4 regions of the Streptomyces sp. NPDC002868 genome follow, and region 4 is predicted to be linked to each of the others. Evidence: riboswitches for the same ligand, from Rfam matches in the RefSeq annotation. Region 4 holds a riboswitch; each other region holds the start of a gene.
The links. Region 4 has a riboswitch for cobalamin ahead of ACZ3H8_RS07075 (ribonucleoside-diphosphate reductase subunit alpha). Riboswitches for the same ligand answer to the same signal wherever they lie in the genome.
Positions count from the first base shown of each region.

Region 1: it holds a riboswitch for cobalamin, as region 4 does, so the genes downstream of both, ACZ3H8_RS11100 (cobalamin biosynthesis protein) here and ACZ3H8_RS07075 (ribonucleoside-diphosphate reductase subunit alpha) in region 4, are expected to answer to the same signal.
Region 2: it holds a riboswitch for cobalamin, as region 4 does, so the genes downstream of both, ACZ3H8_RS01635 (CbtB domain-containing protein) here and ACZ3H8_RS07075 (ribonucleoside-diphosphate reductase subunit alpha) in region 4, are expected to answer to the same signal.
Region 3: it holds a riboswitch for cobalamin, as region 4 does, so the genes downstream of both, metE (5-methyltetrahydropteroyltriglutamate--homocysteine S-methyltransferase) here and ACZ3H8_RS07075 (ribonucleoside-diphosphate reductase subunit alpha) in region 4, are expected to answer to the same signal.

Region 1 covers NZ_JBVHDR010000003.1:59,536-64,353, reverse strand. The annotation lists gene ACZ3H8_RS11105 (cobyric acid synthase) at 1-1,144, opposite strand, end outside; gene ACZ3H8_RS11100 (cobalamin biosynthesis protein) at 1,141-2,106, opposite strand; cobalamin riboswitch at 2,212-2,346, opposite strand; gene ACZ3H8_RS11095 (hypothetical protein) at 2,478-2,702, opposite strand; gene ACZ3H8_RS11090 (inorganic phosphate transporter) at 2,715-3,968, opposite strand; gene ACZ3H8_RS11085 (class II aldolase/adducin family protein) at 4,240-4,818, shown strand, end outside.
Region 2 covers NZ_JBVHDR010000001.1:352,737-357,554, forward strand. The annotation lists gene ACZ3H8_RS01620 (sensor histidine kinase) at 1-378, shown strand, start outside; gene ACZ3H8_RS01625 (substrate-binding domain-containing protein) at 541-1,419, shown strand; gene ACZ3H8_RS01630 (CbtA family protein) at 1,584-2,354, opposite strand; gene ACZ3H8_RS01635 (CbtB domain-containing protein) at 2,383-2,598, opposite strand; adenosylcobalamin (AdoCbl) riboswitch at 2,602-2,749, opposite strand; gene ACZ3H8_RS01640 (histidine phosphatase family protein) at 2,860-3,438, shown strand; gene ACZ3H8_RS01645 (SpoIIE family protein phosphatase) at 3,448-4,818, opposite strand, start outside.
Region 3 covers NZ_JBVHDR010000010.1:49,533-54,350, forward strand. The annotation lists gene ACZ3H8_RS27260 (LysR family transcriptional regulator) at 1-151, opposite strand, end outside; gene ACZ3H8_RS27265 (type 1 glutamine amidotransferase domain-containing protein) at 232-927, shown strand; gene ACZ3H8_RS27270 (LmeA family phospholipid-binding protein) at 1,038-2,258, shown strand; cobalamin riboswitch at 2,374-2,604, shown strand; gene metE (5-methyltetrahydropteroyltriglutamate--homocysteine S-methyltransferase) at 2,757-4,818, shown strand, end outside.
Region 4 covers NZ_JBVHDR010000002.1:264,631-269,448, reverse strand. The annotation lists gene ACZ3H8_RS07080 (ribonucleotide-diphosphate reductase subunit beta) at 1-431, opposite strand, end outside; gene ACZ3H8_RS07075 (ribonucleoside-diphosphate reductase subunit alpha) at 554-2,917, opposite strand; cobalamin riboswitch at 3,061-3,220, opposite strand; gene ACZ3H8_RS07070 (GNAT family N-acetyltransferase) at 3,238-3,738, opposite strand; gene ACZ3H8_RS07065 (hypothetical protein) at 3,758-4,426, opposite strand; gene mctP (monocarboxylate uptake permease MctP) at 4,530-4,818, opposite strand, start outside.

The sequences.
Region 1 (4,818 bases), on a different contig from region 4:
TTTCGACGGCGAACCGGATGCGTACGGGCAGCAGGCCGAGGCCTGGGACACGGCCCGCCCGTGACTCGACCTCGTCGTCGATGTGCTCACCGAGCAGCTGGAAGCCGCCGCAGATGCCCAGTACGGGCCTGCCCTCGGCGGCCCGCCGCTTCAGCGCGTCCGCGAGCCCCCGCTCGCGCAGCCACTCCAGGGCGCGCACAGTCCCACGCGTGCCCGGCACGACCACCAGGTCGGCGACGACGAGCTCCTCGGCCCGGTCCACGAACCGCACGACGACGCCAGGTTCGGCGGCCAGCGCGTCCACGTCCGTGAAGTTCGACATCAGCGGTACGGCGCACACGGCGACGCGCAGCACGTCCTCGCCGACGGGCGGCGCGACCACCGACTCCCGTACCGCGCCGCGCAGGGAAACGCGCAGCCCGTCCTCCTCGTCGATGCCGAGGCCGTGCGCGAAGGGCAGCACTCCGTACGTGTGCCGTCCGGTCAGCCCGTGCAGCATCTCCAGGCCCGGCTCGAGCAGCGACACATCGCCCCGGAACTTATTGACCATGTACCCCGCGACCAGCGCCTGGTCCTCCCCGCTGAGCAGCGCCGTCGTACCGAAGAAGGAGGCGAAGACGCCACCGCGGTCGATGTCTCCGACGACCAGCACCGGGAGCCGTGCGGCCCGTGCTATGCCCATGTTCACGATGTCCGTACGCCGCAGATTGATCTCGGCCGGACTGCCCGCCCCCTCGCAGATCACGGCTTCATACGTGCCCCGCAGCTCTTCCAGGCACTCCACGACCGTACTCAGCAGGGCTTCCTGCCGTCCGCCGTGGTAGCCGCGGGCACTCAGCTCGCCCACCGGCTTGCCCATCAGCACGACCTGACTGGAGCGGTCGCTGCCCGGCTTGAGCAGCACCGGGTTCATCAGGGCGCTCGGCTCCACGCGCGCGGCCTGCGCCTGCATGGCCTGCGCCCGCCCGATCTCCGCGCCCTCGCGTGTCACGAACGAATTGAGCGACATGTTCTGCCCCTTGAAGGGCGCGACCTTCACTCCCTGCCGGACGAGCCACCGGCAGATCCCGGCCGTGACGACGCTCTTGCCCGCGTCGGAGGTGGTCCCGGCGACCAGCAGCCCCCCGGCCTTCCGTCTGCTCATCCCCGCCCCTTTCCGGCGCGCCGCACGCGCAGCGCGTGCCCCGCCACGCGGCCCGCAGCGCAGGCCGCCAGTGTCAGCCAGCCGACGCGGCGCGAGAGCCGCACGGCACGTTCGATGTCGCCGAACTCCACCGGGCGGCCGGTGCCGTTGAGTACGGGACGGTGCTCGACGCGTCCGCCGTAAGAGAGGGTTCCGCCCAGCCGTACGCCGAGCGCCCCCGCGAACGCCGCCTCCACCGGGCCCGCGTTCGGACTCGGATGCTTCTTCGCGTCGTCCCGCCATGCCCGTACGGCTCCGCGCGGGTCCTGGCCGACGAGCACCGCCAGACCCGCGGTGAGCCGGGCGCCCGGCCATCCGGCCACGTCGTCGAGGCGCGCCGAGGCCCAGCCGAACCGCCCGTATCTGGGCGACTTGTGGCCGACCATCGCGTCCAGCGTGTTGACCGCCCGGAATCCCACCAGACCCGGCACACCCGCGAGGGCTCCCCAGACCAGCGCGCCCACTACCGCGTCGGAGGTGTTCTCGGCAACGGACTCCACGACGGCGCGGGCGATCTGCTGCTCGTCCAGGCTCTGCGGGTCTCGCCCGCACAGATGCGGCAGCCGCTCCCGGGCCACCTCCACGTCCCCGGCGGCCAGCGCGCCGCCGACGGCCCGCGCCTCACGGCCCAGCGATGTGCCGCCGACGACGGCCCAGGTGGCGGCGGCGGTCAGCGCGACGGAGGAGGCGGAGCGGCCCCGGACCCCGCGGGCGAGGAGCGCGGCGGCAGCCGCGGCGCCCCCGGCGCACACGGCGGTGTGCAGCGCGCCCCAGCCACGGTGGTCGCGCCACAGAACGCGCTCGACGGCGCCCGCCGCTCGTCCGAACGCGGCGACCGGATGCCCCCGGCGAGGGTCGCCGAGCAGCAGGTCGCCGACCAGGCCGGCGGTGGCACCGTAGGCGAAAGTGCGGTCGGCACGCATGGGTTCAGGCCGACGTCTCGCCTGGAATGGCCCTCGTACCCACAGCAGGAACTGAACCGCAGCCGCGCATGGCGATATGTCCTCACTCAGGGTGTCCGCGCCCTGGTTCGACGTGATCGGCGGTGAGAGTTCCTGGCTTCCGGGGGAGTGCTCCCCCGGTGACAGTGGCGGGACCGCGCCGGATTTGCACCGGCTTCCTCTTCTGCCGCCGTAGATGGCCCCGGCAGTCCACCACGTGCGAGAACGCCCGTCAACTCGCCCTTGACCTGCGGTGGGACAGTGTGCCGAGCCCCACATCGACGGCACGGAAAAAGGCCGGGCCGGTCACCCGAAGGGGTGCCCGGCCCGGCCTTGTGCTGAGTGAGCCGCCGTCAGACGACGATCAGATAGATCCCGTACGCCACGGCCGCCGCGCAGAGCGCGAAGCAGGCGTACGCGCCCGTGCGTGCCAGGACCGCGGAGCCGCCGCCTCCTCCGGCCGCCGACTCCTGCTTGGTCAGGCCCACGACGCCCAGGGTGAACAGGCCCACCAGGGCGACGGTGGCGACGAGGCTCACGCCGAAGACGGAACCGAGTGCTGCCCAGTCGATTTTCATGCTGATCTGTCCTTACACCGTGGCCGGCTGCGTCGTCGGCTCGGAGCCGGCCGCGTGGGGCTGAGCCGGGATGGTCGTCTTGAGGTCCTGCGCGGGCGTGCCGGCCGGCGGCGGGCTGACGGCGGCGATGGCGGCGGTCACAACACCGGCGGGCTCGGCGTCGCCGGCCACGTCGTTGACATTGGTGTGGTCGACCACCTGGCGGCGGGAGACGAACCAGATGGCGACGCAGGCGCTGATCAGGAAGGCCGCGACGGCCGCGACACCCCAGTCGCCCTGCTTGGTCACGAACTCCGAGCCCGCGGCGACCAGACCGGCGGCCGGCAGCGTCAGGCCCCAGGCGACGAACATCCGGGTGGCGGTGGACCAGCGGACCACGCCGCCCTTGCGGCCGAGACCCGCGCCCATCACGGCGCCGGAGCAGGAGTGCGTGGTCGACAGCGAGAAGCCGAGGTTCGAGGAGGCGAGGATGACGCTGGCCGCGCTGGTCTGGGCGGCGAAGCCCTGCTGCGGCTGGAGGTCGGTCAGGCCCTTGCCCATGGTGCGGATGATGCGCCAGCCGCCGAGGTATGTGCCCAGCGCGATCGCGAGACCGGCGGAGAGGATGACCCACATCGGAGGGTTGGAGCCGGGGGAGAGCACGCCGCCGGCAACGAGCGCCAGCGTGATGATGCCCATGGTCTTCTGCGCGTCGTTGGTGCCGTGGGCCAGGGAGACGAGGCCCGCCGAGGTGATCTGGCCGGCGCGGTAGCCCTTCGCGGTGGCCTTCTCGTCGGCGTTCTTGCCGATCCTGTACGTCAGCCGGGAGGCCAGGAACGCCGCGATGCCGGCGACCAGCGGGGCGGCGATCGCGGGGATCAGCACCTTGGTGACGACGGTGCCGCCGTTGACTCCGCCGACGCCGACCGAGGCGATGGTGGCGCCGATCAGTCCGCCCATGAGGGCGTGCGAAGAGCTGGAGGGCAGGCCGATCAGCCAGGTCATCAGGTTCCACAGGATGGCGCCGACGAGCGCCGCGAATATGACCTCTGGTGTGATGCCGTCCTCGGTGACGATGCCGCTGGAGATCGTCTTGGCGACCTCCACGGACAGGAACGCGCCGACGAGGTTGAGCACGGCGGACATTGCCACCGCCGTCTTGGGTTTCAGAGCGCCGGTCGAGATGGTCGTCGCCATCGCGTTGGCGGTGTCGTGGAAACCGTTCGTGAAATCGAACACGAGCGCTGTCACGATCACAATCGCGAGCAGCAAGGTGATGTGTTCCATTTACCCAGGCAATCGTTTGGCGACAGTGGCCCGGTGAACGTAGTTAACCTGAGTGAACGGAAGATGAACTGGGACGGGCGTTGCGGTGTCCTCGAGTGAGGATTCCTGACTCCACTTGTCGGACGGCTCCGTGCCTGCCCGGTGACAGCACGGGGAGGGTGCGGCACCGACGCCGCGCCGAAGCGAAAAACGGCCCTTTGTGGCACTTTGCGTGATCTCCGTCACCCACCTGCCCCTGCGCCGCCGCGGCACCGCCTGACAGGATCGCCGCATGACCGATCAGGTGCGGCAGGACGCGATCGAGCGGGCGTGGGAAGACCTCGTGGCCACGGCCCGCAGGACAGCGGCGGAAGGCCTGGTGGTGGGCACATCGGGCAATGTCTCGGCACGGGTCGGCGGACTCGTCCTGGTCACCCCGAGCGGAGTCCCCTACGACCGGCTCACCCCCGAGGACGCCGTCGCCGTCGATCTCGACGGCAACCAGCTCCTCGGCGAGCTCGCCCCCACCAGCGAGCTGCCGCTCCACCTGGAGGTCTACCGCAACACGAACGCCGGGGCCGTGGTCCACACCCACGCCGTGCACGCCACCGCCGTCTCCACCCTCGTCCCCGAGCTCCCGCCCATCCACTACATGGCCGCGGCCCTCGGCGGCACCGTCCGTGTCGCGCGGTACGCCCTGTACGGAACGGACGAGCTGGCCGCGAACATGCTCCACGCCCTGCGCGAGCGCACCGCCTGCCTCCTGCAGAACCACGGCACCATCGCCTACGGCGACTCCCTCGACCAGGCATACGACCGCACCGCCCAGCTGGAGTGGATGTGCCGCCTCTGGCTGGCCGCGGCATCGCTG
Region 2 (4,818 bases), on a different contig from region 4:
GGCGACCGTGTCGAGCCGTTCCCGGTCGAGGTGGACGGCAAGGAGATGACCCGCGTCCTGGCGAACCTCCTGGTCAACGCGATCCGCCGGACCCCGGCCGACGGCACGGTCGCCGTCGCCGCCGAGCGCCGAGAGGAGTGGGTTGTGCTGTCCGTCACCGACGGCTGCGGCGGCATCCCGGAGGAGGACCTGCCCCGCGTCTTCGACACTGGCTGGCGCGGCACGCAGGCCCGTACGCCCCCGGCCGGCGCGGGTCTTGGCCTCGCCATCGTCCGCGGCATCGTCGAGGCGCACGCGGGCCACGCCGACGTACGCAATGTGACGGGCGGCTGCCGCTTCGAGGTGTCGCTGCCCGCCGCTGCGGCCCAAGGGCGTTGAGCCACAGGGGTCGTTGAGTCACAGGAGTCGTTGAAACATGAGGCGGTTGAAACGGCGACGGTCCGCATGAGTGACCGCCGAGCCCGCCGGGCAGTCAAACGTCGATGCCCTCGGGGGAGGCGTCGCGATCTGTAACCGGCAATAGGCAGGGGCGGGGACGGTATGGCGCGTAGGAAGGACTGGGAATTCCTGGACGACCGCGGCCGCCTGGCGGCAGCGGCAACCACACCGTCGAGGCCGGTCGCCTACATCCAGGCCGGGGCGACACTCTTCGACCATGGCATTCGCCCGGTGGGCATCTTCGGTTCCCACCACGACGGCGACACCGCAGACCCGGTCAAGGCCGGCTCCCTGCCCATCGGGGACATCGCCTACCTCGGGTCGGGATCACGCGTGGACGCGGACGCGGTCCTGCGGGTGGACCCCGACCTGGTGGTCGCCGTCACCTACGGCACCGATCAGGTGTACGGCCTGGATCCGGACACGGCGAAGTACATCGAGGAACGGGTCCCGGTGGTGGTCTTCGACGTGGGGCAGGGCCGCTCACTCGGTGACGTACGCGACCGGTTCACGGCGCTCGCCCGGTCGCTCGGAGCGGACGCCGACAGCTCGGGTGCGGTGGAACTCGCCCGTGCGGAAGGCCGGTTACGTACTCTCGCGGCCCAGGCCGCCGGGTTACGCGTACTGGCTCTGTCGCCCGCCACCCCGGACAGTGTCCACCTCGCCAGGCCCCGAGCCTGGGCGGACCTGCGGGCGCTGGCCGACTGCGGTGTCGGCCTGGTGGAGCCCGAGCGTGGACCGGGCGCCAGCTGGTCCACCGTCGACTGGACGGCGGCCGCGTCACTGCGGCCGGACATCGTGCTGAGGGACGTACGGGCCAATGCCCTGCCGGTCGACCGGCTCAGCGCGATCGAGGCGTGGCGGCCTGCGGCGGGCGGGGCGCGGCTGGTGCCGTGGAACCCCGAGATTCCGTGCAGCCACCTCGCGCACGCACGCTTCCTCGACGCTGTCGCGGACGCGGTGGAGGCGTCTGCGGGATAACTGGGGCTTCGCCCCAGACCCCGGTACGCCGTTCGGGCGTTGTCCTCAATCGGCCGGACGGGCTTGATTTCCGCCGGTCGGCCTGAAGATTCGGGCCGACCGGCGGGAAAACTCAGCCCCGCCGGCGATTGAGGCGCGGGGTCCGGGGCGGAGCCCCAGCTCGGTCAGTTCGCGGCGGCTGTCGCCCGCGATGCGCCCTTCCCGTCCACCACCGCGGTCCCCGGGGCGAGGAGCCGCTCGGCGAGGTACCCGAAGACCAGTCCGAAGCAGGTCCAGAGGGTGACCTGGATGGCGAGCGTGGCCAGCCGGAACTCCCAGACCACGGCTGCCGGGAAGCCCTTCGGCACCTCGTTGAACGAGGGCAGGAAGGCGAAGGCGAGACCGGCGGCGACGACGAACGCGGCCGCGGCGGCGACGGTCGCGTTCCAGTTGCCAAGACGGGGAGCCAGGCGTTTGCCGAGGATCACCGCGGCGACCGTGAGCAGGACGCTGAGCACGATCATCAGGAAGTACAGCGTTGTGCGCTGGCCGATCGTGTCGGGATCCCCGACGGCCGGTGGGTTCGGCGGGTACTTGAGGAACGGCACGACGTACACGCTCAGCAGCGCGCCGAGAGCGACCAGCAAGGCTGTGGCGCGCGGGCCGAACCGGCCGATGCGGCCGAGTGCGACGGCGAACGCGAGGGCGGCGATGCCGCCGATCGCGACGCCGAAGACCAGTACGCCGGTGGCGAGACCGCCCGTGGACTGCATGGCGCGGCTGACGAGTTCCTCGCCGCCGTCCCCGTGCGCATGGCTGTGGCTCTCTTCGAACGCGATGGCGGCGTCCACAGGGGACTCACCGAGCAGATACGCGACGACGAGAGCGCAGACACCGGCGACCAGGCCCGCGAGCATGCCGCGGCCGAGCAGGCCTCTGACAGATATGGAGTTCATGGTGTTTCCCCTGAGCTCTGAAGAAGTTCTAGTGGCAGGGGAATCCGAGCAGATGACGTCCGTCGTGGACCCACTCGTGGACGTTCTCGCCGGAGATGAGCGAGGTGGCGCCCTGCTCGGCGCCGACGAAGTAGAGCAGAACCAGCATCAGAACGCCGAAGAAGAGCGCCCAGGGGGCGATGGCCGTGAGCGAGATGGGGGTGATGGCCGGCGCGGCGGTGGCGGGCGCAGCAGACTGTGCCATGGCAGAACCTCCTGGGGGAACACGCGTCCCGATCGTGGTGCCTGAGACGAAGGTGCTGGGTCTGACTTCCCGCGGGGAACGGGTACACAGTGGCGCGACCGTGCCGGATTCTCACCGGGCTTCCGTCACACCGTCGTCAATGTCCACGAGACCGTACCGCTTGCGGGCCTGCACCGCTACGGCGCAGGGGCGCGTGACCGGGCGCCCGAACGCCCATGATGTGCTTGTTCCTTGGCCGCGAAGGGGAGGGGAGCGCACGGGATGACGGTACGGGTGATGTTGGTCTCACCTGCGACGAACGCGGCGCTGCGGGAGGCCCGCTTCGACGGCGACGCGCCGCTGGACGAGTCTGGAGCACGCCGCGCCCGCGCCGCCGCGGGTACGCTGCCGCGCGCCGACCGGCTCTTGAGCGGCCCGTCCGCGCGCTGCCGGGAGACAGCCGCCGAGCTGGGCCTGCGGGCGGAGCCCGCCGAGGCCCTCGGCGACTGGGACTTGGGCCGCTGGCGTGGGCGACGACTGGACGAAGTGAGCGCCGGCGAACCGGAGTCGGTGTCGGCGTGGCTCAGTGACCCGTCGTGCGCACCGCACGGCGGCGAGTCGCTACGGTCGCTGTGCACGCGGGTGGGCGCGTGGCTGGAGTCGCTCCCGCCCGACGCGGGCCGTGTCCTCGCGGTCGTCGACCCGGCGGTGACGCGGGCGGCGATCGTGCAGTCGCTGTCCCTGCCACCTGAGGCGTTCTGGCGCCTGGACGTCGCCCCCCTGACCCTGACGGAACTCACCGGACGCGGGGGCCGCTGGAACATGAAGTGCGGACGCCCGCTGGGCCCGGAGGCCGGCTGACACCCGCGCTCACTGCCCCTCGGTCGGCAGTGGCTGTTCCGTCCAGATGACCTTGCCGTCCGGGGTGTACCGCGTGCCCCAGCGTTCCGCGAACTGGGCGACCAGGAACAGCCCCCGGCCGCCCTCGTCGGTGGTCGCCGCCTGGCGCAGGTGCGGGGACGTGCTGCTGTGGTCCGAGACCTCGCAGATCAGGGAGCGGTCACGGATCAGCCGTACGCGGATCGGGCCCGAGGCGTACCGGATCGCGTTGGTGACCAGCTCGCTGAGGATCAGCTCCGTCGTGAAGGCCTCCTCCTCCAGACCCCACTCGGCCAGCTTGCGGGAGACGGCGGACCGCACCTCGCCCACGGCCGACGGGTCGGACGGCACCTCCCAGTCGGTCACCCGGCTGGAGTCCAGGACGCGCGTACGGCCGACGAGCAGCGCGATGTCGTCGCGCGGGCGTTCCGGCAGCAGCTCCTTCAGCACCGCCTCGCAGGTTTCCTCCGGGCTCCGGTCCGCGTGCTCCGCCAGCGTCTGGCGCAGCAGCGCCAGGCCGTCGTCGATGTCGCGGTCGCGGTCCTCCACGAGCCCGTCCGTGTACAGGACCAGGCGGCTGTCCTCGGGCAGCTGGAGGTCCAGGGTCTCGAAGGGCAGTCCGCCGAGCCCGAGCGGCGGGCCGCCGGGCACATCGGCGAAGACCGCGGTGCCGTCCGGGCGGACGATGACGGGCTGGAGATGGCCGGCCCGTGACATCGTGCAGTGTCCGGACACCGGGTTGTAGATCACGTAGATGCAGGTGGCTCCGGTGACCCCCTCGGTGCCGTCCGCGGTCTCGTCCTGGTCGATGCGGGCGACCAGCTCGTCGAGGTGCCACAGGAGCTCGTCGGGCGGCAGATCAAGGCTGGAGAAGTTGTGGACCGCGGTCCGCAGCCGGCCCATGGTCGCCGCGGCGTGCAGGCCGTGGCCCACGACGTCGCCCACCACAAGCGCCACCCGGGCGCCCGGCAGCGGGATGATGTCGAACCAGTCCCCGCCGACGCCGCCGAGCCCGCCGAGCCCTGCCTGCGCGGGCCGGTAGCGGTAGGCGACGTCGATGGCGTTCTGTTCGGGCAGGCCGCGCGGCAGCAGACTGCGCTGGAGGGTCACCGCCATGGTGTGCTCGCGGGTGTAGCGGCGGGCGTTGTCGATGCTGACCGCGGCCCTCGCGACCAGCTCCTCCGCGAGAGACAGGTCCTCCTCCTCGAACGGCTCGGGCTTCTCGGAGCGCCAGAACATCGCCACGCCCAGAATCACGCCGCGGGCGCGCATCGGCACCGCGATCATCGAGTGGATTCCGTGCTCGACGAGCTTCCTGGCCCGCACCGGATCCTGCTCCTGCCACCCGGCGTACGCGGCCAG
Region 3 (4,818 bases), on a different contig from region 4:
TCGGCTGGGAGAGACCGAGCAGACGGGCGGCCGCGGTGAACGAGCCGGTGCGGTGCACGGCGAGGAAGGTCCGCAGCAGGGTCAGATCGAGCGGGCCGTTCGGGGCCGGTCCCTGTATTCCCGACAATCCATTGGATTCCCTATGCCTCATGGTGTAGAGCCTATTGGATTCCAATGGCACATCGGTCTACGTTCGAGGACATCAGCGACCTTTCGACGGAGAGATGTGAGATGGCGAAGATCCTTTTTGTGGTGACCGGCGCGGACCACTGGACCCTGACCGACGGCACCCGGCACCCCTCCGGCTTCTGGGCGGAAGAGCTCGTGGCTCCCTACCGGGCCTTCACCGAGGCGGGGCACGACATCACCGTTGCCACGCCGGGCGGTGTCGTACCCACCGTGGACAGGGCGAGCCTCGCGCCCGAGGTGAACGGAGGTAAGGAGAACGCCGACGTGATCGCCACCGAGCTGGCCTCGATCGCCGCCCTGCAGCGACCGCTGAAGCTGGAGGAGGCCGACCTGACCGACTACGACGCGGTCTTCTACCCCGGCGGCCACGGCCCGATGGAGGACCTGGCCGTCAACCCGGACTCCGGCAAGCTGCTCACCGCCGCCCTGGACTCCGGCAAGCCGCTCGGCGTGGTCTGCCACGGGCCGGCCGCGCTGCTCGCCGCGGAGCGCGAGGACGGCTCCTGGCCGTTCACCGGCTACCGGCTGACCGGTTTCACCAACGCGGAGGAGACGCAGGCCGGCTTGGCGGACAAGGCGAAGTGGCTGCTCCAGAACCGGCTCGTCGAACTCGGCGCGGACTTCCAGGAGGGCGAGCCCTGGGCCCCGAAGGTGGTCGTGGACCGCAATCTGGTCACCGGCCAGAACCCTGCTTCGTCCGCCCCGCTCGCCGCCGAGATCCTCAAGGTCCTGGGCTAGGCGCTGACGCGGGCCCGGCAGGCGGCGGATCGCCGAAATTTTGGCTCAAACCATTACGTACGCACGGTAGGACTTGCGTTCGAGGGTGGCTCACGTGGTGGGATGAGCCGATGCGACCCCCCACACGCATATCAGCGCATTCACGAAATCCGTACGAAGAACTCGCTCAACTGGCAGACCCGGAACCCGATTACGCCAACTACGTCCCGCGGGACCCGCTGGAGCTCGGGCTCACCTCCGACCTCGACGACGAGGACGACTGGTCACCGCCCAACCACCGCGGGCAGAGCCGTCTCGCGGCTCTGCCCGCGGTGGTGAAGCTGACCGTCGCGGCGCTCCTGTGCACCGTCTGTCTGCTGCTCGCCGACCGGCTCGCGGAGGCGTACGCGCAGAGCAAGGCGGCGGACAAACTCCAGCAGTCGCTCTCACTCGCCACCAGGCCGGACGTGGACATCCACGGCTTCCCCTTCCTCACCCAGCTCATCGACGAGCGGATCGACCGGGTTGACGTCACCGTGCCGGACGTCTCCGCCGACCGCGTCTCGCTCGCCGAAGTGCGGGCCACCGCCAAGGACGTACGCATCGTCGGCGACGCCCCGACCTCGATCAAGGGCGCCGTCATCGGCAACCTCGACGGCGAGGTGCTGCTCTCCTTCGACGACCTCAACCGCGAACTGGGCGCCTCACAGCTCCGGTTCACCGGCAGCGGCGCCGACGGGGTGCGCGTGAACGGCGAACTGGCCATCGCCGGACAGGAACTGCGCGTACGTGCCCGTGCGCACATCCGGCGCGACAACAACCGGGCCCTCACCACCACCCTCGACGGCATGCAGCTCGACATTCCCGGTGTCGCCACCTACCGGCCCGGCAAGGACGCAGACCATTCGGGACTGCGGCTGCACCGCGAGACGGCCGAGCGGATCAGCCGCGAAGCAGCCCGCGCGAAGGCACTGCTGGCGGTGCCCGCCATCGTGGACCGGCTCGGAGTGCCGAAGGAGCAGGTGCGCCGGGCGCTGCGGAGCGAGGAGGAACTCCACCGGCTCACCGGAGCACCGAAGTTCGCCGAGCGTCTGATGAAGGTCAACCTCGTCGATGTGGTGATCGCGCATCCACAGCTGCTGGAGAAAGCGGGCATCGACCCCGCGCTGGTCAAGGGACTGCTCGCGGTCAGGCCGCCGGAGCTCTCGGAGCGGCTCTCCCTCTCCTTCGAGCTGCCCGACTCGCTCAGCGAGCTGCGGCTGCGGGACATCACCGTGGAGCGCGACGGCATCAAGGCACGCGTGGCCGGATCCGGCCTGCGCGTCGGGGACGCCGCCCGACCGGGGAAGTGAACGGGACCGGGGAAGTGAGCAGGACCGGAAGCTGACACCCCCGCCCCCGCCCCCGCCCCCGCCCCCGCCCCCGCCCCCGCCGGGGGCGGGGGTGTTCCCCGCGAGGGGCAGCGCCTAGGCTGGGTCTTGCAGTTGGTTCGCCCTGCCCTCCAGGCAGGCGCGTCGCAAGAGGGAATCCGGTGGAAATCCGGAACTGCCCCGCAGCGGTAAGTGGGAACGACCGCCGTCATACGCACTGGATCCGGCACAGGATCCGGGAAGCGACGGCCAGTAGGTGCCTTCGTACGACACGTACGAGGAAGGCGTGCCCACAAGTCCGAAGACCTGCCACTGCCCGTGCGCGACCGACGTGCGCGGAGATCTCGGTGACCTCGTGGGCGGGTCGGCGGTACGGGCAGCACAGGCACAGGCGTGCCGGCGGCTGCTCCGGTTGCCGTTCCTTCGCGTTCCACGATCCGCTCCGGGGTCGCCTGACGAGTACTCGCGAAGGAGAGTTCCGTGACCAGCACATCCTCAGCCGCCGGAGCCAGGGCCACTGTCTACGGCTATCCACGCCAGGGCCCCGACCGGGAACTGAAGAAGGCCATCGAGGGCTACTGGAAGGGCCGTGTCGAAGCCGACGCCCTCCGGGAGACAGCCGCTCAACTGCGCCGGGCCAACTGGCAGCAGCTGGCCGAGGCCGGCATCCATGAAGTGCCCACCGGAGACTTCTCGTACTACGACCATGTCCTGGACACCAGCGTCATGGTCGGCGCCATTCCCGCGCGCCACCGTGCGGCCGTCGAGGCCGGCACGCTCGACGGCTACTTCGCCATGGCCCGCGGGACCCAGGACGTCGCGCCCCTGGAAATGACCAAGTGGTTCGACACCAACTACCACTACCTCGTGCCCGAACTCGGCCCCGACACCGCCTTCACCGCCGACTCCGCCAAGCAGGTCGCCGAGCTGAAGGAGGCGCTCGCGCTCGGTCTCACCGCCCGCCCGGTGCTCGTCGGACCCGTCACATATCTTCTGCTCGCCAAGCCCGCGCCCGGCGTCCTCGCAGACTTCGAACCGCTCACCCTCCTCGACCGGCTGCTTCCGGTGTACGCCGAAGTGCTCTCCGACCTGCGGGCCGCGGGCGCGCAGTGGGTGCAGCTCGACGAGCCGGCCCTGGTCCAGGACCAGCCACGGGCCGTGCTGAACGCCGCGGCCCGCGCCTACCGGGAGCTGGGCAGACTGACCGACCGGCCCCAACTCCTGGTCGCCTCCTACTTCGACCGGCTCGGCGACGCCCTCCCCGTGCTGGCCAAAGCGCCGATCGACGGACTCGCCCTCGACTTCACCGGGCCTGCCGCCGCCAACCTCGGCGACCTCGCCGCCGTGGGCGGCCTGCCCGGCAAGCGGCTCGTCGCCGGAGTCGTCGACGGCCGCAACGTATGGATCAACGACCTCGAGAAGTCGACCGCCACACTCGCCACCCTGCTGGGGTTCGCCGACCGGGTGGATGTGGCGGCGTCCTGCTCCCTGCTGCACGTGCCCCTCGACGCGGCCGCGGAACGGGACGTGGACACGCAGGTCGCGCGCTGGCTGGCCTTCGCCCGCCAGAAGACGGCCGAGGTGGTCACCCTGGCCCGCGGACTGACCGAGGGCGCCGGCAGCATCGCCGCCCAACTCGCGGCCAACCGGGCCGACCTGCTCTCCCGCGCCACCTCCGCGCTCACCCACGACCCCGCCGTACGGGCCCGCTGCGCGGCCGTCTCCGAGGCCGACACCCGGCGCAGCCTCCCGTACACCGAGCGTGCCGCCGCCCAGCGCTCGCGCCTCGGCCTGCCCCTCCTTCCCACGACCACGATCGGTTCGTTCCCGCAGACCACCGAGTTGCGCACCGCGCGGGCAGACCTGAGGTCGGGACGCCTCGACACCGAGGGATACGAGAAGCGGATCGAGGCCGAGATCCGCGAGGTCATCTCCTTCCAGGAGAAGACCGGCATCGACGTCCTCGTACACGGCGAGCCCGAACGCAACGACATGGTGCAGTACTTCGCCGAGCAGCTCAGCGGCTACCTTGCCACCGGGCACGGCTGGGTCCAGTCGTACGGCACCCGCTATGTCCGGCCGCCGATCCTGGCCGGCGACATCTCCCGGCCCGACCCGATGACCGTCCGCTGGACCCGGTACGCCCAGTCGCTGACCAGTCGCCCCGTCAAGGGCATGCTCACCGGGCCCGTCACCATGCTCGCCTGGTCTTTCGTCCGCGACGACCAGCCGCTCGCCGACACCGCACGACAGGTCGCCCTGGCGCTGCGCGACGAGGTGAACGACCTGGAGGCCGCGGGCTCCTCGGTCATCCAGGTGGACGAACCGGCGCTGCGCGAGACGCTGCCGCTGCGGAGGGCCGGCCACGAGGCCTATCTGGCCTGGGCGACACAGGCGTTCCGCCTCACCACCGGCGGCGTCCGTCCCGATACCCAGATCCATACGCATATGTGCTACGCGGAGTTCGTGGACATCCTCCAGGCCATCGACGACCTCGACGCGGATGTCATCAGCCTGGAGGCCGCCCGCTCCCATATGCAGG
Region 4 (4,818 bases):
TCGGCCTTCGACTCCAGCCGGTCGATCTTCTCGACAGAGTCCATCCACTTGAAGCAGAACTGGGCCTTCTCCCGGATCGACGGGATCTCCTCGACCGCGTCGAAGGCGGCCGCGCGGTCGTCCGGGTCGGGGAGGTAGGTGTCCAGCAGTGTCAGATAGAACTGGACGTGCACAGCCTCCTCGAAGAGCTGGCGGCTCAAGTACAGCCGCGCCTCGGGGGAGTTGATGTGCTTGTAGAGGGTGAGCACCAGGTTGTTGGAGACGATCGAGTCGCCCGTCGCGAAGAACGCGACCAGCCGGCCGATCATGTGCTGCTCGCCCGGCGAGAGCTTGGCCAGGTCGGCCACGTCGGAGTGGAGATCGACCTCCTCGACGGTCCAGGTGTTCTTGATCGCGTCGCGGTAGCGCTCGTAGAAGTCCGGGTAGCGCATGGGGCGGAGAGTCAGCTCGAAGCCGGGGTCGAGCAGGTTTTTGTTGAGCACAGTCTTCTCGGGGGCGGCCGTCGGCGCGGAGCGCCGTCCATCGGGGGTGGTGGCCGGGTGACGGGTGGGCATTACTGGCAGGCCTCGCAGGACTCGGGGTTTTCCAGGGAGCAGGCGACGGCGTCGGGGTCGGCCGCCTGCTGTACGGGGATGGGGGTGGCGGACTGAGCCGCCCGGGCGATCCGCGTCGCCGGGCGGGAGCGCAGGTAGTACGTCGTCTTCAGGCCCTGCTTCCACGCGTACGCGTACATCGAGCTGAGCTTCCCGATGGTCGGCGTCTCCAGGAACAGGTTCAGCGACTGCGACTGGTCCAGGAAGGGGGTGCGGGCGGCGGCCATGTCGATCAGGCCGCGCTGCGGGATCTCCCACGCCGTGCGGTACAGCGCGCGGACGTCGGCCGGGATCCAGCTGAAGCCCTCCACCGAGCCGCTGGACTCGCGCAGCGCCTCACGGGTCTGCGCGTCCCACACGCCGAGCTTCTTCAGCTCCTCCACCAGGTAGGCGTTGACCTGGAGGAACTCACCGCTCAGCGTCTCGCGCTTGAAGAGGTTGGAGACCTGCGGCTCGATGCACTCGTACACGCCCGCGATCGAGGCGATGGTCGCCGTCGGCGCGATGGCGAGGAGGAGGGAGTTGCGCATGCCGCTCTCGGCGACGCGGGTGCGCAACGCGTCCCAGCGTTCTGGCCAGTTGAGAGCCACGTCGTAGTGGTCGGGGTGCAGCACGCCACGGGCCGCGCGGGTCTGGGACCAGGCGGGCAGCGGGCCGTTGCGCTCGGCGAGGTCGCAGGACGCCTCGTACGCGGCGAGCATGATCCGCTCGGCGATCTTCGTGGAGAGCGCCTTCGCCTCGGGCGAGTCGAAGGGGAGGCGGAGCTTGAAGAAGACGTCCTGCAGGCCCATCGCGCCCAGGCCCACCGGACGCCACTTGGCGTTGGAGCGGCCGGCCTGCTCGGTCGGGTAGAAGTTGATGTCGACGACCCGGTCGAGGAAGGTCACGGCGGTACGGACGGTCTCGTCCAGCCGCTCCCAGTCGATGTCTCCCGTCGCGAGCACGAACGAACCGAGGTTGACCGAGCCGAGGTTGCAGACGGCTGTCTCCCCGTCGTCCGTCACCTCCAGGATCTCGGTGCACAGGTTCGAGGAGTGGACGACCTTGCCCGGCTCTGCGGTCTGGTTCGCCGTGCGGTTGGAGGCGTCCTTGAAGGTCATCCAGCCGTTGCCGGTCTGGGCGAGCGTACGCATCATCCGGCCGTACAACTCCCGTGCGGGGATGGTCCTGCGCGCGAGTCCCCCGGCCTCCGCCTTGCGGTACGCCGCGTCGAACTCGTCGCCCCACAGGTCGACCAGGTCCGGCACATCGGCGGGTGAGAACAGCGACCACTCGGCGTCGGCCTCGACGCGCCGCATGAACTCGTCCGGGATCCAGTGCGCGAGGTTGAGGTTGTGCGTACGCCGCGCGTCCTCACCGGTGTTGTCGCGCAGCTCCAGGAACTCCTCGATGTCCGCGTGCCAGGTCTCCAGGTAGATCGCGGCGGCGCCCTTGCGCCGGCCGCCCTGGTTCACGGCGGCGACCGAGGCGTCGAGGGTCTTCAGGAACGGCACGATGCCGTTGGAGTGGCCGTTGGTGCCGCGGATCAGCGAACCGCGGGCGCGGATGCGGGAGTACGAGAGACCGATGCCGCCCGCGTGCTTGGAGAGGCGTGCGACCTGGTGGTAGCGGTCGTAGATCGAGTCGAGCTCGTCCAGCGGGGAGTCCAGCAGGTAGCAGGAGGACATCTGCGGGTGACGGGTGCCGGAGTTGAAGAGCGTCGGTGACGACGGGAGGTAGTCGAGGCGGCTCATCAGCCCGTACAGCGCGGCGACTTCGTCCAGGGCCCGCGCGGAGGTGTCCTCCGCCAGCCCGGAGGCGACGCGCAGCATGAAGTGCTGCGGGGTCTCGATCACCTGGCGGGTGAGGGGGTGCCGGAGCAGGTAGCGGCTGTAGAGGGTGCGCAGCCCGAAGTAGCCGAAACGGTCGTCGGCGTCCTGGTCGATCAGCGCGTCGAGACGGGCGGCGTGCAGCGTGACGAACTCGGCCGTGCGGTCGGCGATCAGGCCCTCGCGGTGGCCGACCGCGACCGACGCGGAGAAGGCCACCGCGCCCTGTCCGGCGGCCTCGTCCGCGATATGACGGGTCAGCAGGCGGGCGGCGAGCCGGGAGTAGGCCGGGTCCTCGGAGATCAGCCCCGCGGCGGCGTCGGTGGCGAGGCTGCGCAACTCGGCCGCGTCCGACCGGGCGTTGCGGCCGCGCAGCGCGGCGGCGGCGACGCGCCCCGGGTCGGTGTCCGGCAGATCGGCGGTGAGATCGGTCAGGGTCCGCAGAAGCGCGGTCCCGGGGCCGTCGGCAGCCTGCTCTGCGATGCCTGAAGCCGGATCGGCTGGCGCGATGGTCACGTGGTGCTCTCCCTCGCTCGGCTCTGGGCCGACGGGGGAGGGGGAGGGCCGCGGGGGCGCACGTACCCGGAAAAAGGCAGCACACCGCACGGCATCCACCGACCCAACCGCGAGGCCCGGATGTCTCGGCACCCGGTTCGGTCGAGCCGGATGCACCATCGGCAGGTCTTCGGACTGGTGGGTACGACAAAGCGCACCACAACACACCGTTGCGGGACAGTTCCGGATTCGCACCGGATTCCCCTGCGGCGACAGCGAGCACGAGCATACATGTGGGGGCCGCTCGATGCGGCACCCCCCACATGTTGTGTCGTGACGGGCTACAGCTCCAACGCGTAAGTCAACAGGGGGAGTCCTGGGATGGGCTCCCAGTCCCGGTCGGGCGTACGGACGAAGCCCATCCGCTCGTAGATCCGGTGGGCGGCGAGCATGGTGGGCTGGGTCGACAGCAGGAGCCGCCGGCACCCCTCTACGGCCCGGGCGCGCTCGACGCACGCCCGCACAAGGGCCTCGCCGACACCGCGCCCACGGGCCTGCTCGGCGACGGCGAGCATCCGGAACTCGGCCTCGTCGGAGCGGGCGACATCGGCCCACGCCCCGCCGCCCGAGACGAAGGTCACGCCACCGAGCAGGCGGCCGCGACCGTCGACGGCGACGAGCACCTCGGCATCGGCGGCCCGCCGCGCCACATCCCGCAGCGCATGCAGATACGTATCGTCCTCGCCGAAGTCCAGCAGCCCGTCGCCCAGATATGCCTGGGCGGTGATCTCGCCCAGCTCGGTGTACTCCTTCGGCCGCACTGCCCTGATGGTGATGTCCATGGGCGCAGTGTGGACCGGGTCAGCCGCTCACGCCCACCTCATTGTTGGGGGCGCCGTCGCCGGCCGGGGGCAGGTCGCCGCGCTCCACAGGCGTCTGCCCGCCGATGTCCTCGGCCTGGGGCAGGACCTCGTCCAGCTCACGGTCGTCGGCGAGATGGGCCGCCTCGGCGGCTTCGCGCAGGACGTCGCGCTCCACCTGAGTGCCGGCGCTGATCTGGATCCGCAGACCGTTCTCCGTACGGACGTACTCATGGCCGCTGTCCGAGGTGCGGTACCAGCCCTTGCCGTCCTTCGCGCAGGGTGCGCGGGCCGGGCCGGCCGCGCCCGTGGCCGAACCCATCGGGAGTTCCGAGCAGTTCGCCTCGTCCACCTTGCCCCGGTCGACCAAGAGCGTGATCTGCCCGCCGGTCTTCGATACGTACGTGGCCGAGAAGCCGTCGCCGCCGATGACACCCACGGACTGCCGCGCCAGCTCGAAGCCGTCGGACCGCGTCACATACACATGCTCGGGCAGGGTCTGAAGCGCTCGGGCGCGCGCCTCGAGCGCGGACCGCTCGGGCACAGGACCGCTGGTGCTCCCCGTACCGTCGCTGCCCCGCGTGCCGCTGTTGCCCGCCACTTCCGTACCGCAGCCGGCAAGGGCGAGGGACAGCAGCAGAAGCAGTGACAAACGCGAACCACGTCTCATGCGCACATTCTTATCTGAGGTACGGCGAGGGCCGCCGCGCTTTCCCGTGGGAAGCGCGACGGCCCTCGACCGGTGAGGTCCCCGGTGACCGGTCGGTGCCGGCTCAGTGACCGGCGCCCGCGGTGGCCTTCGGCAGCTCCACCCGCACGCCCGGGTCGTCCGCGTCCGCCGTGTAGTCCGACGGGCTCGTCTCGTCGACACCCTCTGGCGCCTTCGCCGCCCGCAGTACGAACGTCAGGACCACGGTGACCACCACGTTCAGCACGAATGCCGTCAGGCCGATGTAGCCGATCTCGCCGATGCCCGGGATCTCCGCCGACGAGCCGCCGAAGTGCTTCTGCGTCGGGCTCGCCACTCCGTACGCAGCCGCCGTGCCGTAGATCATGCCGACC